DNA from 3 places in the Pseudomonas sp. SWRI18 genome. Region 2 is predicted to be linked to each of the others. Evidence: predicted binding sites of a transcription regulator. Region 2 holds the regulator's gene; each other region holds the start of a gene.

Region 1 (9,853 bases), on a different contig from region 2:
TCGGTATGACCCTTCTGCCGACCGAAGCCCTTGACCTCAGTAACGGTAATGCCCTGCACGCCGATCTCGGACAACGACTCGCGTACATCGTCCAACTTGAACGGCTTGATGATGGCAGTGACTAGCTTCATGAAAACTCTCTCCCGAATTGGTGGACTTGCCCCAGGAAAACAAACCCGTCTCAAGTCTAAGCGCAGTGCCTGGCTTTGTAACGCATCGTCGCCTCGGCATTTGCCTTTGCGACGCCAGCGAACCACTGGTGACGAAACCTGTACCCCTGATCCGTCGGCGCACTGCATTCGTCACAGCGACTGCATCAGTGCATGGGTCATGATCGTCTAAGCAGAAACCTTGCCAGCTCCGTAAAAACCACTGAAATCAGTGCTTTGCTCACTTATGCCCACCCTCGAAGCTTTCCGGCGGCGCCAATGCGCACAAAAACAGTGCGCCTGCGCCCGGCACCCCGCGCGAAAACCGTGCACTCGCCACCGTGAAAAGACTATAGACGCTGCGTGATACACTGCCCGCCAACAGTTATTCCGGAATATTTCCCATGCTCGCGCCCAAAGACCTCCTCGACGCCCTGAGCGGCCACGCCTCTCGCTTGTTCAGCGGTGAAACCCAATTGCCTCGCAATGAAATCGAAAGCCAGTTCAAGGCGCTGCTGCAAAGCGGCTTCAGCAAACTCGACCTGGTGAGCCGCGAAGAGTTTGATAGCCAGATGGTGGTGCTTGCGCGCACCCGTGCACGGTTGGAGAGCCTGGAGGCGAAAGTGGCCGAACTGGAAGCCAGGCTCACACCCACTATTACTGAATAAACGCGTTCAATGTGGGAGCTGGCTTGCCTGCTCCCACACGGGTCCTGCGCACGCTCACGGATACGTTCTGTAAAACCTCCCCCGCAGCGCTTTCCCCCACCTCGTCTACCCTTGAAAAACCGCAGGAAGCGGCCTCCCCTTTCAAGGAACGAGCATGTCCCTCGCCATCGTCCATAGCCGCGCCCAGATCGGCGTCGAAGCCCCCGCCGTCACTGTCGAAGTGCACATGGCCAATGGTTTGCCGTCCCTGACACTCGTGGGCCTGCCGGAAACGGCGGTCAAGGAAAGCAAAGACCGCGTGCGCAGCGCCATCCTCAATTCGGCCCTGCAATACCCGGCCCGCCGCATCACGCTCAACCTCGCGCCCGCCGACCTGCCCAAGGACGGCGGGCGTTTTGATTTGGCGATTGCCCTGGGGATCCTGGCGGCCAGCGTCCAGGTGCCGGCGTTGATGCTTGATGATGTGGAATGCCTGGGTGAGTTGGCGCTGTCCGGCGAGGTGCGGGCAGTCAAGGGTGTGTTGCCTGCCGCGCTGGCGGCGCGCAAGGCCGGGCGCACCGTGATAGTGCCTCGGGCGAATGCCGAGGAAGCGTGCCTGGCGTCGGGGTTGAGGGTGATTGCCGTGGATCACTTGCTGCAGGTCGTGGCACACCTGAACGGGCATGTGCCGATTGAGCCCTACAAGTCCGATGGCTTGCTGTATCTGAATAAACCTTACCCGGATCTGAGTGAGGTCCAGGGCCAACTGGCGGCCAAGCGCGCATTACTGATCGCCGCGGCGGGTGCGCATAACCTGTTGTTCAGCGGGCCGCCCGGTACCGGCAAGACCTTGCTCGCCAGCCGGCTGCCCGGCCTGCTGCCACCGTTGAGTGAGCAGGAAGCCCTGGAAGTCGCCGCGATACAGTCGGTGGTCAGTCTTGCGCCGCTGAGCCATTGGCCGCACCGGCCATTTCGCCAGCCACACCACTCGGCATCAGGGCCGGCGCTGGTGGGCGGTGGATCAAAGCCGCAACCGGGGGAAATTACCCTGGCCCATCACGGCGTACTGTTCCTGGATGAATTGCCGGAGTTTGATCGCAAGGTGTTGGAAGTACTGCGCGAGCCTTTGGAATCGGGGCATATCGTGATTTCCCGCGCCCGTGACCGCGTGAGCTTTCCGGCACGCTTCCAACTGGTGGCCGCCATGAACCCCTGCCCTTGCGGCTACCTGGGCGAACCCAGCGGGCGTTGTCGCTGTACACCGGAGCAGATTCAGCGCTACCGCAACAAACTGTCCGGGCCGTTGATGGATCGTATCGACCTGCATCTGACCGTCGCACGGGAAGCCACTGCGTTGAATCCAACCCAACAGGCTGGTGATAACACGGCAAAGGCGGCGGCAGAGGTGGCCAAGGCCCGGGAACGCCAGGAGCGGCGTCAGGGTTGTGCGAATGCCTTCCTTGATCTGCCCGGGCTGCGCAAGCACTGCAAGCTGGTAAAGGTGGATGAAGGCTGGCTCGAGACCGCCTGCGAGCGACTGACGTTGTCGTTGCGCGCGGCCCATCGCCTGCTCAAGGTGGCACGTACCCTGGCGGATCTGGATCAAGTGGATGCCATCACCCGAGACCATCTCAAGGAGGCTTTGCAATACCGCCCGGCGGCGATCACGTGAGCCTTACACAGTCCCCAATGTGGGAGCGGGCTTTCTCGCGAATGCGGTGTGTCTGTCGCCGGACTAGTTGACTGATCCACCGCCTTCGCGAGCAAGCCCGCTCCCACACTGAACGGCAGTATTTCAGCGGAAGCGGTCTACCTCATGCCGCAAGCCCGCCGCCAACGTTTCAAGTTCCTTGGCCGTAATCGCCAGGTTGGACACCACCTCACGCTGTTCGCTGTTGGCCAGCGCAATGCTCTGCAGGTTGCTGCTGAGCAAGGTCGCGGTGCTGCTCTGTTCCTGGGTGGCGGTGGTGATCGCAGCGAACTGCTGACCGGCCGAGCGGCTTTGTTCGTCGATGCGCGCCAGCGCCGAAGCGACATCGGCATTGCGCGACAGGCCTTCCTGCATCAGCGCGTTACCCTGCTCCATGGTGCTGATGGCGTTGCCGGTTTCCTGCTGGATGCTCTGGATCATCCCGGAAATTTCATCGGTGGCCTGGCGTGTGCGCGAAGCCAGGTTGCGCACTTCGTCGGCGACCACGGCAAAACCACGCCCCTGCTCACCCGCCCGTGCGGCTTCAATGGCGGCGTTGAGCGCCAGCAGGTTGGTCTGTTCGGCAATCGACGTGATCACCCCGACGATGCCGCCGATTTCCTGGGAGCGTTGGCCCAAGGTATTGATCACCGCAGCGGTGCTGTTCAGGGCGGCGGCGATGTGTTCCAGGGACGACGAGGCCTCTTGCATCGAGTTACGCCCGATGCGGGTTTGCTGAGCGTTCTCCTGGGCCAGGCGCTCGGTGGCGCCCATGTTGTCGGCGATGTTCAGCGAGGTGGCGCTGAACTCTTCCACCGCGCCGGCCATGCTGGTGATTTCGCCGGACTGCTGCTCCATGCCTTCATAGGCGCCGCCAGACAAGCCGGACAACGCCTGGGCGCGGCTGTTGACCTGTTCGGCCGCCGTGCGAATGTGCGAGACCATGGTCGACAACGCTTCACCCATCTGGTTGAAACTGCGCGCCAGTTGGCCGATTTCGTCATGGCTGGACACGTTCAGGCGTGCGCTCAAGTCACCCGCGCCCAAGGCTTCGGCCTGGCGCACCAGATCGCTCAACGGTGCCAGCTTGCTGCGCAGCAGCCACACCGTGGCGCCGACCGCCAACAGCATCGCCAGCACGCTGCCGATCACCAGGCGAAGGCCGACATCCCAGGTCACCGAGCGAATCTCGGCCTTGGGCATACTGGCTACCACGGCCCAGGGTCCGCCTTCGAAAGGGACCGAGACGCTATAAAAGTCTTCGCTTTTGTCGGCCCAGAAGCGGCCCACACCCGGGGTCTTGGCCAAGTCCAGCATCACTGGAACCGCCTGGTCAGGCGTCTGCACGCCGGCGGGCGGCACCAGCCAGCGTTTTTGCTCATCCAGCAGCGCCAGAGAACCCGTCTGGCCGATCCTGAAACGCTTGAGGTTTTCGAACTGCGTGTTCTGAGCGTCGGTATAGTCGAAACCGATGAACAACACCGCAATCACTTTGCCGCTGGCGTCGCGCACCGGGCTGTATTGAGTCATGTAGGAGCGATCGAACAACACCGCACGACCGATGTAGGTCTGCCCGCTGGAAACACGCGGATACGCCGGCCCATTGCGATCGAGCACGGTGCCGATGGCGCGATTGCCATCCTGCTTGGTCAGGGAGGTGCTGACGCGGATGAAGTCGTCGCCGCTGCGCACGAATACCGTGGCCACGCCGCCGGACATCTGCTTGAACTCGTCGACTTTGTCGAAGTTGTTATTCAGGACCTCGCTGCCCAAGTACAGGCTCGGCGTCTGTACACCGGCGACGGCGACTGGCTGGTCCGCCCGCACGCTCAAGCCGGCGCTGAAGCGCTTCTCGAACAGCCCCGTCAGACGCTCGGTACTCTCGCGCAGCGTACTGTGGAACGTATTGAGCTGGTCAGCGAGCAGTCGCGCCTCGCTGGCCAAGTGCTCCTCACGCGTAGCGAGGTTGGCGGCGTCCAGCGAACGCAGGGCAAAAACGGTGCTGCCACCAATGGCGACAGCCAGGATCACGGCGAGCGCGATACCTAATTGAGAGGCGATCCGAGCGCGAGGTTGAGACATGACAGCTCCTGGCCGAGGCCAGGATCATCCTGATCTCATCGCTACTCGGCTAATTATCTAGTGAGGAATCGTTGGTGCACGACTGTTCCAACACACCTTCTTCGGCTGGCAGAGACAATACTTGAGCGCGTCACAGGGATATCTCGCAAACGATTGCATCACGGTATTGCCCGCACCTGATTGAGGCGTTCCACCTGAGGCAAATCCATGGCGTTGACTTCCGCCTGAAGAAACTCCGCCAGCCGCCGCAAACGCTCGCCGCCGGGGCGGGTTTTCGGCCAGACCAGGTAGTAGCTTTCGCCACTGGCCACGGCGGTTGGCCATGGCAGGCTGAGCCGGCCCTGGGCCACGTCTTCGGCCACCATCAGCAAGTCCCCCATGGACACGCCGTAGCCTCGGGCCGCGGCGATCATGCCGAGCTCGAGAGTATCGAATACCTGACCACCCTTGAGCGACACCTGGGACGACAGCCCCATGCGCTCCAGCCAGTTGCGCCAATCGCGACGATCGGGCGTGGGGTGCAGCAATTCGGCAGTGGCCAGGCGGGCCGCGTCCCAGGGGCCATCCTCCAACAGGTTCGGCGCGCCCACGGGAATCAGCAGCTCCGGGAACAGATAACACGCCTCCCAGTCCGCCGGAAAATGCCCGAAGCTCAACAGTACCGCGCAATCGAAGGGTTCCTGGTTGAAGTCCACTTCGTCAATGCTCATCCAGGCGCTGGTCAGTTGCACCTCATTGCCCGGCTGCAAGGCCCGGAAGCGACTGAGCCGCGCCAACAGCCAGCGCATGGTCAAGGTCGACGGCGCCTTCATGCGCAGGATGTCATCTTCTGCGTTCAGGGTATGGCAGGCGCGTTCCAGTGCGGCGAAGCCTTCGCGCACGCCCGGCAACAACAGGCGCGCCGCTTCAGTGAGCTGCAAGGTTCGACCGTTGCGCTGGAACAGGCGGCAAGCGAAGTGCTCCTCCAGCGTGCGGACATGTCGGCTCACCGCACTTTGCGTAATGGACAATTCCTCCGCCGCGCGGGTAAAGGAGTTATGCCGAGAAGCGGCTTCGAAGGCACGCAAGGCATAAAGCGGAGGAAGACGACGCGACATATAGAAACCTCCCACAAGGCAATTCCGCACACTAGCATGAGTTTAAGTCATGTGAACGATCGCATTTATCCCTTTGTGCAATGGGCTGGGAGCGCCGAGAATCAACCCTTCCTTAACCCTCCGACTTTTCGAGCGTGATGATCATGCAGCATCCGGCACGTACCGAACTCTGGGCAATCCTGCGGCTTTCAGGGCCGTTGATTGCCTCACAGTTGGCGCACATGCTGATGGTGCTGACCGACACCTTGATGATGGCTCGCCTGAGCCCCGAAGCCTTGGCCGGTGGCGGCCTGGGCGCGGCGAGCTACTCGTTCGTGTCGATTTTCTGCATTGGTGTGATTGCCGCCGTGGGCACGCTGGTTGCCATTCGTCACGGCGCGGGTGATATCGAAGGCGCCACTCGCCTGACCCAGGCCGGGCTATGGCTGGCTTGGCTGATGGCCTTGGCGGCCGGCCTGCTGCTGTGGAACCTCGAACCGCTGCTGCTGATGTTTGGCCAGACCGAAACCAACGTGCACTCGGCAGGGCAGTTCCTGACGATCTTGCCGTTCGCCCTGCCCGGCTACTTGAGTTTCATGGCCCTGCGCGGCTTCACCAGCGCCATCGGCAAGGCGACGCCCGTGATGGTGATCAGCCTCGGTGGCACGGTGCTTAACTACCTGCTCAACCACGCGCTGATCGAGGGCATGTTCGGCCTGCCCAAACTTGGCCTGATGGGCATCGGCCTGGTCACCGCCATCGTCGCCAATGGCATGGCGCTGGCTCTGATGTGGTATATCCGCAGCAACCGCAGCTACGCCGCTTACCCACTGAGCGCCGGTTTGCTGCGCCTCGATACCCGGTACCTGCGCGAGCTGTGGCGCCTCGGCCTGCCGATTGGCGGCACCTACGCGGTGGAAGTCGGCCTGTTCGCCTTCGCGGCGTTGTGCATGGGCACCATGGGCAGCACGCAGTTGGCGGCGCATCAGATCGCACTGCAGATCGTTTCGGTGGCCTTTATGGTGCCGGCGGGGATGTCCTACGCGGTCACCATGCGCATCGGCCAGCATTACGGTGCCGGGCAGTTGTTGCAGGCACGCATGGCCGGGCGCGTCGGCATCGGTTTTGGCGCAGCGGTGATGTTGGGATTTGCCGCCGTGCTGTGGCTTTATTCCGATCCGCTGATCGGACTGCTAATCGACCACAACGACCCGGCGTTCCATGACGTGATTGTCCTGGCCGTCAGCCTGCTCGCCGTTGCCGCCTGGTTCGAACTGTTCGACGGCGTGCAAACCATCGCCATGGGTTGTATTCGCGGGCTCAAGGACGCCAAGACCACCTTCCTGATCGGTGCGGGTTGCTATTGGCTGATTGGCGCGCCGTCGGCCTGGCTGATGGCCTTCACCCTGGACTGGGGGCCGACCGGCGTGTGGTGGGGATTGGCCCTGGGCTTGGCGTGCGCGGCGGTCAGCCTGACCTGGGCGTTCGAGGCGAAGATGAAGCGGATGATTCGGCGCGAGCCCGAAACCTACAGCACCTTACAGGCTGCCCAGCCGGACTGAAGGATGCACGCGGTCAGTGTGGGAGCTGGCTTGCCTGCGATTGCAGTGTGTCAGCCAAGAATTTGCTGGCTGGGCCACCGCTATCGCAGGCAAGCCAGCTCCCACATTCGATCGGGTTTGCAACTTAGCCCAGCAGAGCCTGTTGGCCCTTCGCGAACGTCAGGTAATCGACCAATTCCGGCAACGGCAGTGGCTTGCTGATCAAATAACCCTGGGCCTGGTCACACCCGAACAAGCGTAACAACGCAAGCTGCTCAGGGGTTTCCACACCCTCGGCAACCACTTCCAGATTGAGGTTGTGGGCCAGGTTGATCATGGCATGCACCAACTTGCGGTTCTCTTCGCGCTCTTCCATGCCGCCGACAAAGCTCTTGTCGATCTTCAACAAGGCAATCGGCAGGCTGTTGAGGTGCACGAACGACGAGAAGCCGGTGCCGAAATCATCCAGTGAAAACCGCACACCGAGACGGCCGAGGGCGTCCATGGTCTGCTTGACCAGGTCGCTGCGGCGCATCACGGCGGTTTCGGTGAGCTCGAACTCGAGCCATTGCGCCTCCACGCCACGCTCGGCAATCAGCCGGCTAAGGGTCGAGAGCAACTGGCTGTCCTGAAACTGTCGGAACGACAGGTTGACCGCCATGTGCAAAGGCGGCAGGCCACGTTCGCGCAGGTCCTGCATGTCGCGCAGGGCGCGGGAGATAACCCAGTAGCCCAAAGGGACAATCAGGCCGCTTTGCTCGGCCAAGGGCACGAATTCGCTCGGCGGCAACAGGCCACGCTCGCCATGGCGCCAGCGCACCAAGGCTTCCAGGCCGACGATATGCCCGTCGTCCAGGTCCAGCCGCGGCTGGTAATGCAGCTCCAGCTCGTCACGACGCAAGGCACGGCGCAGCTCGCTTTCCAGGTCGGCGAGGCTGCGCGCGTTGCGGTTGATACGTTCGTTGAAGATATGAAAGGTGCAGCCCTGTGTGCTTTTGGCTTGTTGCATGGCGATATGGGCGTGCCACATCAACGGGTCGGCGCCAGCACGGGCGCGGGCATGCGCCACGCCCAGGCTGCAACCGATCAGCAGGCTTTCGCCATCCACCCAATAGGCTTCGGCCATGACTTCGGTGATGCGCTCGGCCATCCACTCGGCACGCTGGGGCGCACGACGGGTGTCGATCAACAGGGCGAATTCGTCGCTGCCCAGGCGCGCCAGTTGGTCCCCGGCTTCGAGCTGGCTCTTGAGCCGCGAGACCACTTGCAGGATCAACCGGTCGCCAGCCTGGTGGCCAAGGGCGTCGTTGGCATGCCGGAAGTTGTCGAGGTCCAGGTGACCAAGGGCCAGGCCGCGGCCTTCGTTCTCGGCCAGGCGCGCGGTCAGCAGGGTCTGGAAGCCCTGGCGATTGGCGATGCCGGTGAGCGGGTCCTGTTCGGCCAGGCGCTGCAGGGTGTTTTCCAGCAGCCCGCGCTCGCGCACGTGGCGCAGGCAGCGGCGCAGCGTATCGGCGTTCAATCCATCACGGACCAGCCAATCGCTGACGCCAAGGGGTGCTACCAGCGGTTCCTGCTCGAGCAGCAACACGCACGGCAAGCTGCAACGGCCAGGGCCGGGTTGCAGGCTGGGCGTGGTCAATAGCACGGCGCTGTGGTCGTCATCGAACAGACGACTCACGGACGCCCAGTTTGGCGCGCTGATCAGCACAGCCCCATCGCCCATCGGCGCCAGGCACTCGCGCAACAACGCTGCCCACGCTGGCTCATCGGCCAGCAGCAGCAAACGCAAGGGTTCGACAGGCGTAGACAAGCTAGCTCCCTAGACTCTGCAAGATTTCGTTGGCGGCGGGCATTATGACCTGCGCCCCGATAATCACCAATGATAGGGCTTACCAAACACGCGAACTGTAAAGATTAGTCTCATATAACCCCCACATCCTGCGGCAAAGTAGCAAAACCGGCAAATTTAGATCGAGTGGTACGTCACACTGTCGTTCTGACAGGGCAGAATCCTGCCAGCCTGTTAAAATGCCCGCCCTTTTGAATAACGACTCCCTGAACTGCGTATGTCCCGACTCAACCCCCGGCAGCAAGAAGCCGTGAACTACGTCGGCGGCCCTCTATTGGTGCTCGCCGGTGCAGGCTCCGGCAAGACCAGCGTGATCACCCGCAAGATCGCGCACCTGATCCAGAACTGCGGCATCCGCGCCCAGTACATCGTCGCCATGACCTTTACCAACAAGGCCGCGCGCGAGATGAAAGAGCGCGTCGGCACCCTGCTCAAGGGTGGCGAAGGCCGTGGCCTCACTGTGTGCACGTTCCACAACCTGGGCCTGAACATCATCCGCAAGGAGCATGCGCGGCTGGGCTACAAGCCGGGCTTCTCGATCTTCGACGAGACCGACGTCAAGGCCCTGATGACCGACATCATGCAGAAGGAATACGCGGGCGACGACGGCGTCGACGAGATCAAGAACATGATCGGCGCCTGGAAAAACGACCTGATCCTGCCCGCCCAGGCCCTGGAAAACGCACGCAACCCCAAGGAGCAGACCGCCGCCATCGTCTACACCCACTACCAGCGCACGCTTAAAGCGTTCAACGCAGTGGATTTCGACGACCTGATCCTGCAGCCGGTCAAGCTGTTCCAGGAACACGCCGACATCCT
Region 2 (9,853 bases):
GCTGGATTTCGCGGTGTTCCCGACGATTCTGCTGGTGGCGACCCTGTTGCGCCTGGCGCTGAACGTAGCGTCCACCCGCGTGGTGATGCTCCACGGTCAGGACGGTCACGCCGCCGCCGGTAAGGTGATCCAGGCCTTCGGTGAGGTGGTGATCGGCGGTAACTACGTGGTCGGTATCGTGGTGTTCGCGATCCTGATGATCATCAACTTCGTGGTGGTGACCAAAGGCGCCGGGCGGATTTCCGAGGTGAGCGCGCGCTTCACCCTCGACGCCATGCCCGGCAAACAAATGGCCATCGACGCCGACCTTAACGCCGGCCTGATCGACCAGAACCAGGCCAAGTCACGCCGCCTGGAGGTGGCCCAGGAAGCCGAGTTCTACGGCTCCATGGACGGTGCCAGCAAGTTCGTGCGCGGTGACGCCATCGCCGGCCTGCTGATTCTGTTCATCAACCTCATCGGCGGCATCGCGGTCGGTATCTTCCAGCACGGCATGACCTTCGGCGATGCGGGCAAGGTGTACGCCTTGCTGACCATCGGTGACGGTTTAGTGGCGCAATTGCCATCACTGTTGTTATCCACAGCGGCGGCCATCATGGTGACCCGTGCTTCGGGCTCCGAAGACATGGGCAAACAGATCAGCCGCCAGATGTTCGCATCGCCCAAGGCGTTGGCCGTGGCGGCGGGCATCATGGCCATCATGGGTATCGTGCCGGGCATGCCGCACGTGTCGTTCCTGAGCATGGCGGCCCTGGCCGGTGGCGGCGCCTACCTGTTCTGGAAGAAGCAGAACGCGGTCAAGGTCCAGGCGCTGCAAGAAGTCGCGCGCCAGCAGGAGCTGCTGCCTTCCCCGGCCCGCGCCCAGGAAACCAAGGAGCTGGGCTGGGATGACGTGACCCCGATCGACATGATCGGCCTGGAAGTCGGCTACCGCCTGATCCCGCTGGTGGACCGCAATCAGGGCGGCCAATTGCTCGCGCGGATCAAGGGCGTGCGCAAGAAGCTGTCCCAGGACCTGGGCTTTTTGATGCCCACCGTGCATATCCGCGACAACCTCGACCTGGCCCCCAGCGCCTACCGCTTGACCCTGATGGGCGTGATCCTGGCCGAGGCCGAGATTTACCCGGACCGCGAGCTGGCGATCAACCCAGGCCAGGTGTTCGGCAGCCTCAACGGCATCACCGCCAAAGATCCGGCTTTTGGCCTGGAAGCGGTGTGGATCGAAATCAGCCAGCGCAGCCAGGCGCAGTCCCTGGGGTACACCGTGGTGGACGCCAGTACCGTGGTTGCCACGCACCTCAACCAAATTCTGTACAAGCATTCCCATGAGCTGATTGGCCACGAGGAAGTCCAGCAATTGATGGGTTTGCTCGGCAAAGCCTCGCCAAAACTCGCCGAAGAGCTGGTGCCGGGCGTGCTGTCGCTGTCGCAATTGCTCAAGGTGTTGCAGGCGCTGCTGGCCGAACAGGTGCCGGTGCGCGACATTCGCAGCATTGCCGAGGCCATCGCGAACAATGCCGCCAAGAGTCAAGATACTGCCGCGCTGGTGGCCGCGGTGCGCGTCGGATTGTCGCGCGCAATCGTGCAAAGCATTGTAGGGCTTGACTCCGAGCTGCCTGTGATCACCTTGGAACCCAGGTTGGAACAAATATTGCTCAATAGTATTCAGAAGGCAGGTCAAGGCCAGGAAGAAGGCGTCCTGCTGGAGCCAAGCATGGCTGAGAAGCTGCAGCGTTCGTTGATCGACGCCGCACAGCGCCAGGAAATGCAGGGCCAGCCGGTGATCTTGCTGGTGGCCGGCCCGGTCCGCGCGATGTTGTCGCGGTTTGGACGCCTGGCAGTACCGAATTTGCACGTTTTGGCTTATCAGGAAATTCCTGACAACAAGCAAGTGACTATCGTCGCGACAGTAGGGCCCAACGGCTGAGGGTAGTGGGTTATGCAAGTGAAGCGTTTTTTCGCCGCCGATATGCGTCAGGCCATGAAACTGGTTCGTGATGAGCTGGGCGCCGACGCCGCGATTATCGGTAACCGTCGTATTGCCGGCGGTGTCGAGCTGACGGCTGCCCTGGATTACACCCCCCAGGCCCTGGCGCCGCGCGTGCCGAACATGGAGCTCGAAGACGAGCTGCGCAAGACGGCCTCGCGCATTGTCTCGGCCCAGGCCGAACTGAGCATGCGCGGTGACAGCGATGCCACCACCAACCGCCAGTTGTTCGCCGGCCTGCCGCTGACCGCGGCCGAGCCCTTGGTCGAACCGACGTTCAAAGAGCCGCCGCGTCCGGCAGCGCCTGCCCCGGCCGCTGCTGTCGACCCGCGCGCATTCGACTCGATGCGCTTTGAACTCAACGGCCTGCGTGAGCTGCTCGAAGTGCAGCTTGGCTCGCTGGCCTGGACCCAACTGCAAGGCAGCAAGCCGCAACAGGCCAACCTGTGGCGCCGCCTGCAACGCATCGGCCTGTCCGGCCCGTTGTCCCGCGACCTGCTGGCCTTGACCACCGAGATCCAAGAGCCCCGCCAGGCTTGGCGCATGCTGCTGGCTCACTTGGCGCGCATGATCGCCACGCCGGAAATCGAACCGCTGGAAGAGGGCGGGGTGATTGCCATGGTCGGTCCCGCCGGCATGGGCAAGACCACCACCCTGGCCAAGCTGGCCGCCCGTTACGTACTCAAGTACGGCGCGCAGAATATCGCCCTGGTGAGCATGGACAGCTACCGCATCGGTGCCCAGGAACAGCTCAAGACCCTGGGCCGCATCCTCAATGTGTCGGTGACCCACGTCGACCCGGGCCAGTCCCTGGCCAACGCCCTCGACCCGCTGCTGCGCAAGCGTGTGGTGCTGATCGATACCGCCGGCCTGCAAGCCAGCGACCCGGCATTGCGCATGCAGCTGGAAAGCCTGGCCGGGCGTGGCATCAAGTCGAAAAATTACCTGGTGCTTGCAACCACCAGCCAGAAACAGGTTCTTACCGCTGCGTACCATAGCTACAAGCGCTGCGGCCTGGCCGGTTGTATCCTCACCAAGCTCGATGAAACCGCGAGCCTGGGCGAGGTGCTGAGCCTGGCCATCAGTCATGAATTGCCGGTCGCCTACCTGACCGACGGCCCGCGGATCCCGGATGATCTGCATCTGCCGCGCCGTCATCAATTGGTCAGCCGTGCAGTCAGCGTGCAAATGCAAGAAGAGCCTAGCGAGGAAGCGATGGCCGATATGTTCGCCGACCTTTACCACAACCCGGCAAAACGGGTGGGATAGGTCAGGATGAACACCATGAAATGTATCTACATCGATGGTCTGCAAGCGATTCACGCGGCCAAGCCATGTAGCCTGCGTCTAAGCAAGACAAGGTAAAGAAATAAAATGGGCAGCATGCATCCCGTACAGGTGATCGCGGTGACCGGCGGCAAAGGTGGCGTCGGGAAAACTAACGTGTCAGTGAATTTGTCCCTGGCCCTGGCAGAGCTTGGCCGCCGCGTCATGCTGCTGGATGCTGACCTGGGGCTGGCGAACGTCGACGTTCTGCTGGGGCTGACGCCCAAGCACACCCTCGCCGATGTGATCGAGGGCCGCTGCGAGCTGCGCGATGTGCTGTTGCAGGGCCCCGGTGGCATCCGCATCGTGCCGGCCGCCTCCGGTACCCAGAGCATGGTGCACCTGAGCCCGGCGCAGCATGCCGGCCTGATCCAGGCCTTCAGCGACATAGGCGACAACCTCGACGTGCTGGTGATCGACACCGCCGCCGGGATCGGCGAGTCCGTGGTCAGCTTTGTGCGCGCCGCGCAGGAAGTGCTGCTGGTGGTCTGCGATGAACCCACCTCGATCACCGACGCCTACGCCCTGATCAAACTGCTTAATCGCGACTACGGCATGAACCGCTTCCGCGTCCTGGCCAACATGGCCCAGAGCCCGCAGGAAGGGCGCAACCTGTTCGCCAAGTTGACCAAGGTCACGGATCGCTTTCTCGATGTCGCCTTACAATACGTTGGCGCAGTTCCCTACGACGAGTGTGTGCGCAAGGCTGTGCAAAAGCAGCGTGCGGTCTACGAAGCGTTCCCTCGTTCCAAATGCGCATTGGCGTTCAAGGCTATTGCCCAGAAGGTCGATACCTGGCCGTTGCCCGCCAATCCGCGGGGGCATCTGGAGTTTTTCGTCGAGCGATTGGTGCATCAGACGAGCGCAGGACCGGTGCTATGACAGCGAACGGCTACAACGCCTATAAGAAATCCGCCCGTGACAGCCAGGGCGAGTTGATCGAGCGCTACGCGCCGTTGGTCAAGCGCATTGCCTACCACCTGTTGGCACGCCTGCCCGCGAGCGTCCAGGTCGAAGACTTGATCCAGGCCGGCATGATCGGCCTGCTCGAAGTGTCGACCAAATATGACGCGAGCAAGGGTGCCAGTTTCGAGACGTATGCGGGGATCCGTATCCGTGGCGCGATGCTCGACGAGGTGCGCAAGGGTGATTGGGCGCCGCGTTCGGTGCACCGCAATACGCGCATGGTCAGTGACGCAATTCGCGCAATTGAAGCAAAAACCGGTCGCGACGCTAAAGATCACGAAGTTGCGGCCGAACTCCAATTGAGTCTCGACGATTATTACGGGATTTTGAACGATACCTTGGGCAGCCGCCTGTTCAGTTTCGACGACCTGTTGCAGGACGGCGAACACGAAGGGCTGCATGAGGACGGCGCGAGCGCTCATATGGAGCCATCGCGCGACCTGGAGGATGAACGCTTCCAGGGGGCGTTGGCGGACGCGATTGCCAATTTGCCGGAGCGTGAGCGGCTGGTGTTGGCGCTGTACTACGACGAAGAGCTGAACCTCAAGGAAATCGGTGAGGTCCTGGGGGTCAGCGAATCGCGGGTCAGCCAGTTGCATAGCCAGTGCGCAGCCCGCTTGCGGGGGCGTTTGGGAGAGTGGCGAGCGCGCTGACAGGCAGTGTGGGGGGCACTGCAGACGATACCGCGAGGGCGCCAAGCCTTTGCGGGTTCGGCCCGTGGTGCCCCCGGCAGTCCTTTTTGTGTAATGCCTGTTGATTGAAATGGCGCGTCCAGGTGCTGGGCGCGTTTAAGACTGCTTGGAGGTCGAATTGGACAAGAACATGAAAATCCTCATCGTTGATGACTTCTCAACGATGCGGCGGATCATAAAAAACCTGTTGCGTGACCTTGGGTTCACTAACACGGTCGAGGCGGACGACGGCATTACCGCGATTCCGATCCTCAACAGCGGGAGCATCGACTTTCTGGTAACGGACTGGAACATGCCTGGCATGACCGGTATCGACTTGCTGCGCCACGTGCGTGCCGACGAAAAACTGCGCAGCCTTCCCGTGTTGATGGTGACCGCCGAAGCCAAGCGTGAGCAGATCATCGAAGCCGCCCAAGCCGGGGTAAACGGTTACGTGGTCAAGCCATTCACTGCATTGGCCTTGAAAGAGAAGATCGAAAAAATCTTCGAACGCATCCACGGCTAATGCCATCGCGGGGGAGCTATGGAGCATAAAGAAACGTCACAGGGCGACTTTGAGTCGACCCTGAAAAAGCATGCTCACCAGTTGGTCGAAAGCCTTGAAAAAGGCCAGTTCGGCGACGCGGTGCAGTTAATCCATGAGCTCAACCAGACCCGTGACCGCGGCCTGTACCAGGAAGTGGGCAAGCTCACGCGCGAGCTGCACAGTGCGATCGTCAATTTCCAGATTGACCCGCACATGCCCCAGGCCGAAGAAATCTCGCAGATCACCGATGCCACCGAACGCCTGTCCTATGTGGTCAGGCTGACCGAGGCGGCGGCCAACCGCACCATGGACCTGGTGGAAAACGCCACGCCTTTGGTCAATGGCATGGCCACCGAAGCCCAGGCGCTCAGCGTTGACTGGGGCCGTTTCATGCGCCGTGAAGTCGGGGCTGAAGAGTTCCGTGAATTGGCGCGTCGGGTCGAAGGGTTCTTGTCACGCAGCGAGCAGGAAAACCGCACGGTTTCCAGCAACCTCAACGACATTCTGCTCGCCCAGGATTACCAGGACCTTACCGGCCAGGTGATCAAGCGTGTGACCCAATTGGTCACCGAAGTGGAAAGCAACTTGCTCAAATTAGTGCTGATGGCAGGCCAGGTAGACCGCTTTGCAGGCATCGAACATGACCGCGAAGCGATCCTCTCGGAAAAAGATCCACAAAAACATCTCGCCAAGGGTGAAGGTCCGCAGATTCATGCCGATAAACGTGAAGACGTTGTATCGGGTCAAGATGATGTCGATGACCTGTTATCCAGTTTAGGCTTCTAAGGAGCACACCCATGAGCTTCGGCGCCGATGAAGAAATCCTTCAGGATTTCCTTGTAGAGGCCGGCGAAATTTTAGAGCAACTGTCCGAGCAACTGGTCGAGCTGGAAAGCCGACCGGATGATGCGAACCTGCTCAATGCAATTTTTCGCGGTTTTCACACTGTAAAAGGGGGCGCCGGCTTCCTCCAGCTCCATGAGCTGGTGGAGTGCTGCCACATCGCCGAGAACGTGTTCGACATCCTGCGCAAGGGTGAGCGTCAGGTTGACTCGGAATTGATGGACGTGATTCTCGAAGCACTGGACGCGGTCAATGGCATGTTCAGCCAAGTGCGTGAACGTGCACCGGTTACCGCCGCCACCCCGGAACTGCTGGCCGCCCTGGCGCGCTATGCAGAGCCTGCCGACCTGTCCGCCGCCCCGGTGGCTGAGGCTGCACCGGAGCCTGTGGCGCAAGCCGAGCCGGATGTGACCGACAGCGAGTTTGAGCAACTGCTCAACTCCCTCAGCGCGGTGAAGGCCGAGGCCGAAGCACCGGCCGCCGTTGCGCCGCCGGCGGCACCGACCAGCGAAGACATCTCCGATGCAGAGTTCGAATCCCTGCTCGACCAGTTGCATGGCAAAGGCCAGTTCGCGGCCGACGCCGTGGCGCCTGCGGCTGCCGCAAGCACCGCTGTGGATGCGCCGGCCGCCAAAGCCAGCACCGACATCACCGATGACGAATTCGAAGCCTTGCTCGACCAACTGCATGGCAAGGGCACGTTCGCGGCCGACGCCTTGCCGAATGTCGCCGCCACGGCTGCTACTGCCGCAGCGCCTGCCGCCGTCAGTGCCGCGCCCGCCGGCGATGGCCTGATCTCGGACCACGAGTTCGAGTCGCTGCTGGACGAATTGCACGGCAAGGGCAAGTTCAGCGAAGTGGCCCCGGCCGCCACGGCTGCACCGGTTGCTGCCAAAGCGGCCGCCCCGGCACCGGTGGCCAAGCCAGCGCCAGCGCCAACCCCCGCCGTTGCACCTGCTCCGGCGCGTGCCGCCGCGGCGCCGGTGGCCGACAAGCCCGCCACTGAAGCCGAAACCACCGTGCGCGTTGATACCGCGCGCCTGGACGACATCATGAACATGGTCGGCGAGCTGGTACTGGTGCGTAACCGCCTGGTGCGACTGGGCCTGAGCAGCGGCGATGAAGCCATGCAAAAGGCCGTGTCGAACCTCGACGTGGTCACCGCCGACCTGCAGACCGCCGTGATGAAGACGCGGATGCAGCCGATCAAGAAAGTCTTCGGCCGCTTCCCGCGTCTGGTTCGCGACCTGGCGCGCCAGCTCAAGAAAGAGATCAACCTGGAACTGGTGGGTGAAGAAACCGACCTCGACAAAAACCTGGTCGAGGCCCTGGCCGACCCGCTGGTCCACTTGGTGCGCAACGCCGTCGACCACGGCGTGGAAACCCCGGAAGAACGTGAAGCCTCGGGCAAGTCCCGGGGCGGCAAGGTGATCCTGGCGGCGGAACAGGAAGGCGATCATATCCTGCTGTCGATCACCGATGACGGCAAAGGCATGGACCCGGCCATTCTGCGCAATATCGCGGTCAAGCGTGGCGTGATGGACAAGGATGCCGCCGACCGCCTGACCGACACCGAGTGCTACAACCTGATCTTCGCCCCGGGCTTCTCGACCAAGACCGAGATTTCCGACGTGTCGGGCCGTGGCGTGGGCATGGACGTGGTGAAGACCAAGATCAGCCAGCTCAACGGCTCGATCAATATCTACTCGACCAAGGGCCAGGGCTCGAAGATCGTCATCAAGGTGCCGTTGACCCTGGCGATCATGCCGACCCTGATGGTGATGCTGGGCAACCAGGCCTTCGCTTTCCCGCTGGTCAACGTCAACGAGATCTTCCACCTCGACCTGTCGCGCACCAACGTGGTGGACGGCCAGGAAGTGGTGATCGTACGCGACAAGGCATTGCCGCTGTTCTACCTCAAGCGCTGGCTGGTCGCCTCGGCTGCCCATGAAGAGCAGCGCGAAGGCCATGTGGTGATTCTCTCCGTGGGCACCCAGCGTATCGGCTTTGTCGTCGATCAACTGGTGGGGCAGGAAGAAGTGGTCATCAAGCCTTTGGGCAAAATGCTGCAGGGAACCCCGGGCATGTCGGGTGCGACCATCACCGGTGACGGTCGGATCGCGCTGATTCTCGATGTTCCGAGCATGCTCAAGCGTTACGCCGCTCGGCGTATTTGATTCTGGTGGGTCAGGGCGGTATTGCCCGTCCCGCCTAACGGAGTGCTTATGGTAGTCAAGGTCCTGGTGGTGGACGATTCGGGTTTCTTCCGCCGCCGCGTCTCGGAAATTCTTTCCGCCGATCCAACGATCCAGGTGGTCGGTACGGCCACCAATGGCAAAGAGGCGATTGATCAAGCCATTGCATTGAAGCCCGACGTGATCACCATGGACTACGAGATGCCGATGATGGATGGCATCACGGCAGTTCGGCATATCATGCAACGCTGCCCGACCCCGGTGTTGATGTTCTCCTCGCTGACCCACGAAGGCGCCCGGGTGACCCTGGATGCGCTGGACGCCGGCGCGGTGGACTTCCTGCCGAAGAATTTCGAAGACATCTCGCGCAACCCCGACAAGGTCAAGCAGATGCTGTGCGAGAAAGTGCACAGCATTTCGCGCAGTAACCGTCGCAGTCTGTTCAGCGCGCCGGCGCCCGCACCTGCGCCGGTTGCCGCACCTGCTGCGTCCACCGGCTCTACGTTCGGTCGCCCTGCTCCAGTCGCACGCCCAGCCCCGCCGCCGGTGCGCACGTCGGCGCCCGCTGCGGCGCATTCGCCCGCGCCCAAGCGCAAAGCCTACAAGCTGGTCGCCATCGGCACATCCACCGGCGGCCCGGTGGCCCTGCAGCGCGTCTTGACCCAGCTGCCGGCCAACTTCCCGGCGCCGATCGTGTTGATCCAGCATATGCCCGCCGCGTTCACCAAGGCCTTCGCCGAGCGCCTGGACAAGCTGTGCCGCATCAGCGTCAAGGAAGCCGAGGATGGCGACATCCTGCGTCCAGGCTTGGCGCTGCTGGCGCCAGGCGGCAAGCAGATGATGGTGGATGGTCGCGGCGCGATCAAAATCCTGCCGGGCGATGAACGCTTGAATTACAAGCCGTGCGTGGACATCACCTTCGGTTCGGCGGCCAAGTCCTACGGCGACAAAGTTCTGGCGGTGGTGCTCACCGGCATGGGCGCCGACGGCCGTGAAGGCGCGCGCCTGCTCAAGCAGGGCGGCAGCGCCATCTGGGCCCAGGACGAAGCCAGCTGCGTGATCTATGGCATGCCCATGGCCATCGTCAAGGCTGACTTGGCCGACGCCGTCTACAGCTTGGACGACATCGGCAAGCATCTGGTGGAGGCCTGCCTCTGATGGATGTATTGAGCCTGATCGGCATCATCATGGCGTTTGTCGCGATCATCGGCGGCAACTACCTCGAAGGCGGCCACCTCGGTGCCCTGGCCAACGGCCCGGCGGCGCTGATCGTGATCGGCGGCACCGTGGGCGCGGCGTTGCTGCAGTCGCCTATGAG
Region 3 (9,853 bases), on a different contig from region 2:
GCGCCGTGGCCCAGCCGCCGTTGGCGCCGGCGAAGAAAGCCTTCAGTTCGCAGGATGAATTCGTCGCCACCATGTTGCCGATGGCCGAAGCGGCCGCCAAGCGCATTGGTGTCGATCCCAAGTACCTGGTGGCCCAGGCCGCGCTGGAAACCGGTTGGGGTAAATCGGTGATGCGCGCCCAGGACGGAACCAGCAGTCATAACCTGTTCGGCATCAAGGCCGGCCAGAGTTGGCAGGGCGAGAAAGCGCGTGCGATCACCAGCGAATTCCGTGACGGGGCGATGGTCAAGGAAACGGCGCAGTTCCGTTCCTACAACTCTTACCAGGACAGCTTCCACGACCTGGTGACCTTACTGCAAAGCAATGATCGCTATAAAGATGTTGTGAAATCGGCCGACAACCCGGAACAGTTTGTACGCGAGTTGCAAAAAGCCGGGTACGCCACCGACCCGGCCTACGCCAGCAAGATTTCGCAGATCGCCAAAACGATGGACAGTTACCAGAATTACGCTGCCGCTGGCGCAACCACACATTTATAAGGTCTGAACCATGAGTTTGCTCAATATCGGGATGTCGGGGCTTAACGCTGCTCAAGGATCGTTGACGGTCTTGAGTAACAACATCGCCAACGCCAACACGGCGGGCTATTCGCGTCAGCAGACCACCCAGAGCGCGAATGCGTCGAATCCGTTCGGCGGCGTATTCATCGGCAGCGGCACCACCCTGGCGGACGTGCGCCGGGTGTACAACGAATTTCTCGACGCGGCCTACCAGAACAGCACCTCGCTCAACGCTGACGCCAAGGCGTACCTGGACCAGGTGAGCGCCGTGGACAAGACGCTGTCGGACAAGACCACCGGCATGTCGGCGGTGCTCAGCGATTTCTTCGCCGCGGTCCAGTCCGCCTCGGCCAGCCCGAACAATACGTCGACCCGCCAGATCCTGCTGACCAGCGCCCAGACGTTGAGCAACCGGTTCAACTCGATCTCCAGTCAGTTGAGCCAGCAGAAAGAAACCATCAACAGCCAACTGACCTCCCTGACCGATCAGGTCAACCAGCTGACGACGTCGATTGCTTCTCTCAATAAACAGATCAATCAGGTGCAGGGTTCTTCGAACACCACGCCGGCCAACCTGCTGGATGCGCGCGCCGAAGCCGTGCGTTCGCTCAATGAACTGGTCGGCGTCACCGTCGGCGAAAAGAATGGCGTGTTCAGTGTCAGCACCGGCAGCGGCCAATCCCTGGTGCTGGGCGATCGGTCCAACACCCTGTCCGCCGTACCGAGCAAGAGCGACGCCAGCCAGTACACGATCCAGCTCAATGCCGCAGGCGGCGGTACGACCATGGACCTGGGTAACGTGATCAGTGGGGGCAGCATTGGCGGCTTGCTGCGCTATCGCAGCGATGTCCTGACGCCGGCCATCAATGACCTGGGCCGCATTGCGATTGTCACTGCCGACACGATCAACAGCCAATTGGGCCAGGGTCTCGACCTGAACGGCGAGTTCGGTGCGTCGATGTTCAAGGACATCAACAACGCGGCGTCCGTCGCCCTGCGCAGCGTGGGCGCCCAGGGTAACCAGGGTGCCGGTAGCCTGGGTGTGACGATCAAGGACACCAGCAAGCTGACCAACTTCGATTACAAGGTCAGCTTCAACGACCCGGCCGACCTCAACAAGGTCACCGTGCTGCGCTCCGATGGCAAGGCCATGGGCAACTTTGATATCAGCGCCACACCGCCCGCAGTGATCGACGGCTTTACCCTGGAGCTCAAGAACGGCCCGATGCAAGTCGGCGACAGCTTCAAGGTCAGCCCGACCGCCAGCGGTGCCAAGGATATCGGTACCGTCCTCACCGACCCGAACAAGGTTGCGTTTGCCGCGCCGTTGAAAGGGGAGGCCAGTAAAACCAACCAGGGCACCGGCAGCTTTACCCCGCCGACCCTGACCCTGCCCCTGGATATCCAGGGCGGCGCCGATACCGCGCAACTGCGCGTCGGTATCGAAAGTTCGATGCCGGTGAAGATGGTCTTTGCCAAGCCCGCGGCCGACGGCACCCAGGCCTATACGCTGAATGACGCCAAGGGCGACCCGATCGGCTCCGGCACCATCATCCCGGGGCAGGCGAACAAGATCACCATCAACGTGCCGATGCGAGATGCCAGCGGTGCCCTGGTGGTGCCGGCCAAGAGCTTCGGCTTCGATACCTCGGTGGCGGGTTCGCCGGCGCCGGGTGACAGCACCACGTTTTCGTTCAATGCCACGGGCGAGTCCGACAACCGTAACGCCCAGCAACTGCTCAACTTGCAAACCAAAGCAACCGTGGGCGTGGCGCTGGATGGCACCGGCGGCACCAGCCTGGTGGGGGCCAACAGCAAGTTGGTGTCCACGGTAGGCGCCAAGGCCGCTGCGGCCACCACGGACACCACTGCCACCAACGCGTTGCTGGCGGCCAACAAAAATGCGCGCAACTCCGTGTCCCAGGTCAACCTGGACGAAGAGGCGGGCGACATGATCAAGTTCCAGCAGTACTACACAGCGTCGTCGCAGATCATCAAGGCTGCGCAAGAAACCTTCAGCACGCTGATCAATAGTCTTTAAGGGAGTCTGGGACGATGCGCATTTCTACACAGCAGTATTTCGACACCAGTGCCGCCAAGTACCAGAACAACTATTCCGGTGTGGTCAAGGCGCAAGAGCAGGCGAGCTCTGGCGTGCGCGTGCAAACCGCTGGGGATGACCCGGTGGCCGCGCAGCGTTTGCTCATGCTGCAGCAGCAGAAAGATATGCTGGCGCAGTTCAGCGGCAATATCACCAACCTTCAGAGCTCGCTGACCAACGAAGAAGGCGTGCTGCAGGCGATCACCCAGACGATCCAGGCGGCCAGCCAATTGGCGCTGAAGGCCGGTGGTGTGACCAGCGATGCCGACCGCAAATCCATCTCGGTGGAGGTGGGCGCCCTTGAAGACCAACTGCTGGGCTTGCTCAACAGCAAGGATGCGTCGGGCAACTATCTGTTTTCCGGCTCCAAGACCGATACCCCGCCGTACGCGCGCAACATTGACGGCACCTACAACTATCAGGGTGACGAAAACGAGCTGAGCCTGCAGGTGTCCGAAACCCTGAGCGTGCGCACTGGCGACACCGGCAAGAGCATTCTGGAAGGGGCGGCCAACAACAGTCGCACCCAGACCCAGTACACCACGCCGGCACCGGTGCCACCTGCGACCACGCCGTCTGCGGTGGATGACAAAAAAGTCTCCATTTCGGCCGGTTTGGTGACCTCGGGTATCGACTACACCAAGTCGTTCGCCGACGGCCAGCCCTACAAGCTGACGTTCACCAGCAGCACCCAATACGTGGTGCGCGACAAAGACAACAACGACATCACGTCGCAGCTCCCAGGCAACGGCACGTTCGACTCTACCAAAGAAGGCAGCGCCAGCATCAACCTGCGCGGGGTCAAGTTCGATATTGCCGTCGACCTCACCGACATTTCCACCGGACCGGTTGCCGATGCGATGGTTGCAGGCCGCGAGTTCAGCCTGGCGGCCAAGCCGGACGTGTTCAACGTGTCGCGAACCGCGAGCAACACCTCGGCGACCCAGTTGACCAACGCCACCATCAGCAGCCCGGCCAAATATGCCAGCACCTTTCCCGCCAACAGCGGCGTGCTGATCAAGTTCAGCGACACCGACCCGTCGGCGTTCCAGGTGTTTACGCAGCCGTACAGCGCCAACAGCAAGGCGATTGACTCGGGCGTCATCGACACGACGACCACGCCCAATTCCATCACGGCGGCCGGCGTGACCTTTGGCCTGAGTGCCGCGCCTGCGGTCGGCGATCAGTTTTCGGTCGGCGCCAGCACCCAGAAAACCCAGAGCGCCCTCGACACCCTGAGCCAGTTGCGCAAAGCCCTGGAGCTGCCGGCCGATGGCATTCCCGGTGCCCGGGTGAAGCTGCAGGACGCCTTGAACGCCGCGGTCAGTAACCTGACCAGTTCGGCGGACCAGGTCGACAACGTGCGCGGCTCCGTCGGTGCTCGGCAGAACGCGCTAGATGTGCAGGCCTCCGAGAACCAAAGCGTGGGCCTGGCCAACAAGACGACGATGAGTGCCCTGGCGAACATCGACATGGGCGAAGCGGCGATCAACCTGACCCTGCAGCAGACCATGCTGGAAGCCTCGCAGCTGGCCTTCGTGAAAATCTCGCAGTTGAGCCTGTTCAACAAGATGTAAGCGGCGTTACGTCAAGCGGCCCGCTCTGGAAACAGGGCGGGCCGTTGTCGTTTGCGGGGTTTAATTGTTTGAAGGTTTTGCATAAAGCACACACAATTAGGTGACCTGCGGGTCATAAAGCGCATCTTCACTGTATCGTGTGAAAAGGATAAGTCGTCACAGGATCCTTGCGGGACGGCTTTCAGCGAGATTTTTATGGGGTTATCCCCTTTATTGTCAGCACTCCGGGCGCAGGCCCTGGGGTGTTCTCCAGCTATTTAGTATTGGGAAGCCACAATGATTGGCATAAAAAGCATCGCCAGTTACGTGCCGGCAGACGGTATCGATAACTACGCCCAGGGTGCGAAGTTCGCCAAGGATGAAGAATTCATCATTGGCAAGATCGGTTCGGCGTTCCTGCCGCGCAAGGAAGCCGCGCAGGAAACCTCCGATCTGTGTGTCGAGGCGGTCAACGCTTTGTTTGCCAACAACCCCGATTTGAAGCGCGAGTCGATTGACGCGCTGATCGTCGTCACCCAGAACGGTGATGAAGAGGGCTTGCCCCACACCGCGGCCATCGTCCAGGACAAACTGGGCCTGCCGACCCATGTCGCGGCCTTTGATATTTCCCTGGGCTGCTCCGGCTACGTCTACGGCATCTACGCGATAAAGGGCTTCATGGAAGCCGCCGGCCTGAAAAACGGCCTGCTGGTTACCGCCGACCCGTACTCGAAGATCGTCGACCCGGAAGATCGCAACACCACCATGTTGTTTGGTGATGCCGCCACCGCCACCTGGATGGGCGAAGACGCGCCGTGGTTGCTGGGCAAAGCCAAGTTCGGCACCGACGGTTCCGGCGCGCCGCACCTTAAGGTCAGCAACGGTGTGTTCTTCATGAACGGCCGCCAAGTGTTCAACTTTGCCTTGCTCAAGGTGCCCGCGCATCTGCACGAGCTGCTCAATGAGTCGAATCTCAAGGCCGATGAGATCGATGCGTTCTGCATCCACCAGGGCAGTGCGGCCATTGTCGACGCCGTGGCGCGGCGTTTCGAAGATGCGCCGGTGGACAAGTTCATCAAGGACATGGTCGAGACCGGCAACACCGTGTCGTCGAGCATTCCGTTGCTGCTGGAAAAGCACGTGATGGACGCCACCTGGAAGCGCGTGGCCATCAGCGGTTTTGGCGTGGGCCTGTCGTGGGGTTCGGCGATTCTTTACCGTCCGTGACGGGTTAAACGCTCAAATAACAAAACGCCGATGATCGCCAGATCATCGGCGTTTTTTTATTGGCGCCAGAAAAGCCAATGAAACCGGGGCTTTGGGCCGCTGTAACCCATTGAAATGCAAGGGGTGGCACGGTGCTAGTAAAAAATTTCAAAAAAACCCTCAAGCAACCGGCTACCACGACGATAACTATTACGTAGGTTCTCAGGCCACACCCGGCGGTTGCCAGGGCCGGAAGCCGCAGTATCCATCCAACGAGGATTTCGTCATGGCTTTAACAGTAAACACCAACATTGCTTCGATCACTACTCAGGGCAACCTGAACAAAGCCGGCGGCGCCCTGGCCACTTCCATGCAGCGCCTGTCGTCCGGCCTGCGTATCAACAGCGCTAAAGACGACGCTGCCGGCCTGCAGATCGCTAACCGCCTGACCAGCCAAATCAACGGCCTGGGCCAAGCAGTCAAGAACGTGAACGACGGTATCTCGATCGCTCAGACCGCTGAAGGCGCGATGCAGGCTTCGACCGACATCCTGCAAAAAATGCGTACCCTGGCTCTGTCCTCGGCAACTGGTTCCCTCAGCCCTGACGACCGTAAGTCGAACAACGACGAATACCAGGCTCTGACTTCGGAACTGACCCGTATCGCACAAACCACTACTTTCGGTGGCCAGAAGCTGCTGGACGGTTCGTACGGTACCAAAGCCATCCAGGTTGGCGCAAACGCTAACGAAACCATCAACCTGAGCCTGGAAAACGTTTCGGCCAGCACCATTGGTTCGCAGCAAGTCAAAAGCAAAGCCATCGTGCCTAGCGCAACTGGCTTGGCTGGCGGCGCCATCACTGTTACCGGTAATGGCCAAACCAAAACCGTTAACTACGCTGCTGCTGCCTCGGCAAAAGACATCGCTGCCGGCCTGAACGGTTCTATCGGCGGCCTGACCGCTACCGCCAGCACTGAAGTAAAGCTGGAAGTGGGTGCTGCAACTCCGTCGAACTTCACCCTGGCTGTAGGTTCTAGCGGTGCAGTGAGCTTCGTGGGCGTTACCGACCTGGCTGGTCTGGCTGACCAACTGAAATCCAACGCTGCCAAGCTGGGTATCAGCGTCAACTACGACGAAGCTAACAAGAGCCTGTCGGTTAAGTCGGATTCCGGCGAAAACCTGTCGTTCGCTGGCGCTGATGCCAACGCTCAGACCAACATCCTGGTTGGCGCGAAAGATGGCGCAGGTGCATTCGCAACCCCAGCTGCATTGGGTGCTGCGGCGATCGTTGTGACCGGTCAGGTCTCCCTCGACTCGGCTAAAGGCTACTCCTTGAGCGATGCTGCTGCGGGTGTGTCGGACTTGTTCTCTGCCGCTACCGTGTCGTCGGCCAAAACCACCATCGCTCAAACCGACGTGACCGACGCCACCAAGGCCCAGAACGCCCTGGCTGTCATCGACAAAGCCATCGGCACCATCGACGGTGTTCGTTCGGGCCTGGGTGCTACCCAGAACCGTCTGACTACTACTGCAGACAACCTGCAGAACATTCAGAAGAACTCCACCGCTGCACGCTCCACTGTTCAGGACGTCGACTTCGCTTCCGAAACCGCCGAGCTGACCAAGCAACAAACCCTGCAATCGGCTTCCACCGCGATCCTGTCGCAGGCTAACCAGCTGCCATCCGCTGTACTGAAGCTGCTTCAGTAACACCAGCGCTTGGTAACTAACGGAAGGGCGCGTCTACGTGCCCTTCCGTTTTTTCGGTTTAGAGGAGATTGGACATGGACATGAGTGTAAAGCTGAACCAGTCTTATCCGCCGGTTGCCCCCCAAGGCGCACCTGTGCAGGTGATCGCCGACAAGAGCGTTGCCAAGGTTCAGGAAGTTGCGCCCGCAGGCAAAGAGCCTGAGCGTGCCGACCTGGAAAAAGCAGTTACTGATATTCGCGAATTCGTACAAGCGTCCGAGCGTAAACTGGACTTTTCAATCGATGACTCCACCCATCGTGTGGTGGTCAAGGTCATCGCCACCGATAGCGGTGAAGTGATTCGCCAGATTCCGTCGGAAACAGCATTGAAACTGGCCCAGAACCTTTCCAGCGCAAGCCACTTGTTGTTTGACGACAAGGTCTGAGCTGGCATGAAATTTGTTGCTGTCCTGTCTTGAGGCGTCATAAGTCAAGATAACGGCAGCCACCGAACAGGAGAGACGAAGATGGCAGGTCCAACCATAAGTGGTATCGGTTCGAACATCGATACGCAAAAGATCGTGACTGCCTTGGTCGATGCCGAAAAGGTGCCCAAGCAATCGCAGATCAATACCGCTTCTGCGAAGGCAACCACTCAGCTGTCTTCGATCGGCAAGATTCAGGCGGCGCTGGATGCCTTCCGTGGCGCCCTGGACACAATGGCCAAGGACAGCAGTTTCACTGGGTTGACCGGCTCGTCCTCGGATGAAAAAGTCGCCACCATGAAGGCCAGCAATACGGCGTCCAATGGCAGTTTCCGTCTGATCATCGATCAGCTCGCCCAGGCGTCGAAGCTGTCGACCACCACGTTCAAGAATGGTACCGCTTCGGTGGTCAATGCCACTGGCACGGCGACCAAGCTGACCATTACCCAGTCTGACAAGAGCTACGACCTGAGCATACCTGCCGGCGCGACCTTGCAGCAGGTGCGTGACTCGATCAATACGCAGTTTTCGACTGCGGGCCTGAGTGCCAACATTCTCACCGACTCGAACGGTTCGCGGTTGATCCTGACGTCCACCAAGATGGGGACCGGTTCGGATATCACCCTGTCCGGCAACTCCGGGCTCGATGTCGGTGCGACCGTGGTCGACCCACCCAAAGATGCCGAATACAGCATCGATGGCATTCCGGCTGTTTCCAAGAGCAACACCATCACGGGCGCCTTGAGTGGCGTGGACATCACGCTGGTCGCGGTTTCGCCGACCAAGATTGCCAATGATCCTGCCTCTGGGCGCACTGCCACGCTTATTACCGTCAGCACCAACAACACGGCACTCAAGTCCGGCGTGAAGGGTTTCCTGGATACCTACAATGCGCTGATGACCGCCATAAACGCAGAAACCAAGGTCACCAAGAACGCGGATGGCAGCACGACCCCGGCGACCCTGACCGGCGATTCAACCATGCGCTCGCTGCAGTCTGCGATTCGCAACGAGTTCAACATGCTCTCCGGGACAGGCCAGCTCAAGTCCCTGGCTCAGTTTGGTATGACGACCAGTTCCACCACGGGTTTGCTGACGCTGGATGATAAGAAGTGGGACGCGGCGGTGAAGACCAACGCGGCCGATATCAACAGTATGTTCACCGGCCCCACCGGTATGCTGGCGCGCATGAAAACTGCTACCGAAGACTACGCCAAGGCCACCACTGGCGTTTTGGCCACGCGCTCGTCATCTCTATCGGATTCGTTGAGAGACATCGGCAAGCAGCAAGCGGCCCTGGAAGAGCGCATGACCCTGCTCACCAGCAGCCTCTCCGCCAAATACAACGCCATGGACACCCTGGTCGCTCAATTGCGCCAGCAAAGCACCAGCGTCATGACCACGCTCAATGCTTTGAACAATCCAAAGACCAATAATTGATCCCTTGAGTGGATAACGGCCAGACACTTGTCTGGCCTTTTTTTGATCGTTGACGACTGGCCCTAAAGCTTTTTGCGGGCCAGTCGACATATTGGTTACTGAATTCCTTTTCGCTGTCGCCTGTCACGAGGTAGAAACATGAATCCCATGAGAGCCCTTCGCCAATACCAGAAGGTCAATTCCCATGCTCAGATCTCCGAAGCCAGCCCGCATCGCCTGGTGCAGATGCTGATGGAAGGCGGGCTGGACCGCATGGCCCAGGCCAAAGGCGCGTTGGCGCGTGGTGACATCGCGGCCAAGGGCCTGATGCTCGGCAAGGCGATCGATATCGTGATCGGCCTGCGTGACGGCCTGGATGCAGAGAAGAGTGATAACCCGGCTTACGTCCAGCAGTTGGAAAGTTTGTATGCCTATATGACCAACCGACTGATGGAAGCGAACCTGCATAACGACGCCGACATGATCGACGAAGTGGCGCGTTTGCTGATCACTGTAAAAGAAGGCTGGGACGCCATCGCGGCGCCACAGGCAGCGGCAGAATAAGGCCTTAGGCCTTGAGGAACACGTCATGAGCCAAGCACTGCAACGCATTGATGAAACCCGTGAGGCGCTGATCGGCGCGCTGGCGGACCGTAACTGGGACGCCATCGGCGAACTGGACATGGGCTGTCGTGGCGTGATTGACGAGGTGCTCAGCGAAGTGCCGGTGGATGAAGATGCGCTGCGCGAGAAGCTGGAGAGCCTGTTGACGGTGTACCAGCAGCTGCTTGAAGTGACGACGGGCGAGCGCCAGGCGATTTTCGAAGAGATGTCGC

The links. Region 2 encodes FliA, which starts transcription of late flagellar genes. Its sites were predicted from a motif close to CTAAAGTTTNNNNNNNNNNNGCCGNTAA; they were not measured.
Region 1: the regulator FliA is predicted to act here: its motif matches at 4,667-4,694, upstream of H0Z09_RS01410 (methyl-accepting chemotaxis protein).
Region 3: the regulator FliA is predicted to act here: its motif matches at 5,603-5,630, upstream of H0Z09_RS25205 (flagellin).

Annotation. Positions count from the first base shown of each region.
Region 1 is NZ_JACCQQ010000001.1:312,590-322,442, reverse strand. It holds gene glnK (P-II family nitrogen regulator) at 1-131, opposite strand, end outside; gene H0Z09_RS01420 (accessory factor UbiK family protein) at 554-817, shown strand; gene H0Z09_RS01415 (YifB family Mg chelatase-like AAA ATPase) at 972-2,468, shown strand; gene H0Z09_RS01410 (methyl-accepting chemotaxis protein) at 2,592-4,568, opposite strand; gene H0Z09_RS01405 (LysR substrate-binding domain-containing protein) at 4,727-5,665, opposite strand; gene H0Z09_RS01400 (NorM family multidrug efflux MATE transporter) at 5,803-7,206, shown strand; gene H0Z09_RS01395 (bifunctional diguanylate cyclase/phosphodiesterase) at 7,331-8,995, opposite strand; gene rep (DNA helicase Rep) at 9,252-9,853, shown strand, end outside.
Region 2 is NZ_JACCQQ010000030.1:439-10,291, forward strand. It holds gene flhA (flagellar biosynthesis protein FlhA) at 1-1,927, shown strand, start outside; gene flhF (flagellar biosynthesis protein FlhF) at 1,940-3,256, shown strand; gene fleN (flagellar synthesis regulator FleN) at 3,362-4,195, shown strand; gene fliA (RNA polymerase sigma factor FliA) at 4,192-4,932, shown strand; gene H0Z09_RS24750 (chemotaxis response regulator CheY) at 5,102-5,476, shown strand; gene H0Z09_RS24755 (protein phosphatase CheZ) at 5,495-6,283, shown strand; gene H0Z09_RS24760 (chemotaxis protein CheA) at 6,295-8,517, shown strand; gene H0Z09_RS24765 (chemotaxis response regulator protein-glutamate methylesterase) at 8,566-9,693, shown strand; gene H0Z09_RS24770 (flagellar motor protein) at 9,693-9,853, shown strand, end outside.
Region 3 is NZ_JACCQQ010000032.1:9,060-18,912, forward strand. It holds gene flgJ (flagellar assembly peptidoglycan hydrolase FlgJ) at 1-539, shown strand, start outside; gene flgK (flagellar hook-associated protein FlgK) at 550-2,601, shown strand; gene H0Z09_RS25195 (flagellar hook-associated protein 3) at 2,616-4,238, shown strand; gene H0Z09_RS25200 (ketoacyl-ACP synthase III) at 4,515-5,444, shown strand; gene H0Z09_RS25205 (flagellin) at 5,710-7,134, shown strand; gene H0Z09_RS25210 (flagellar protein FlaG) at 7,209-7,559, shown strand; gene fliD (flagellar filament capping protein FliD) at 7,641-9,038, shown strand; gene fliS (flagellar export chaperone FliS) at 9,177-9,581, shown strand; gene H0Z09_RS25225 (flagellar protein FliT) at 9,607-9,853, shown strand, end outside.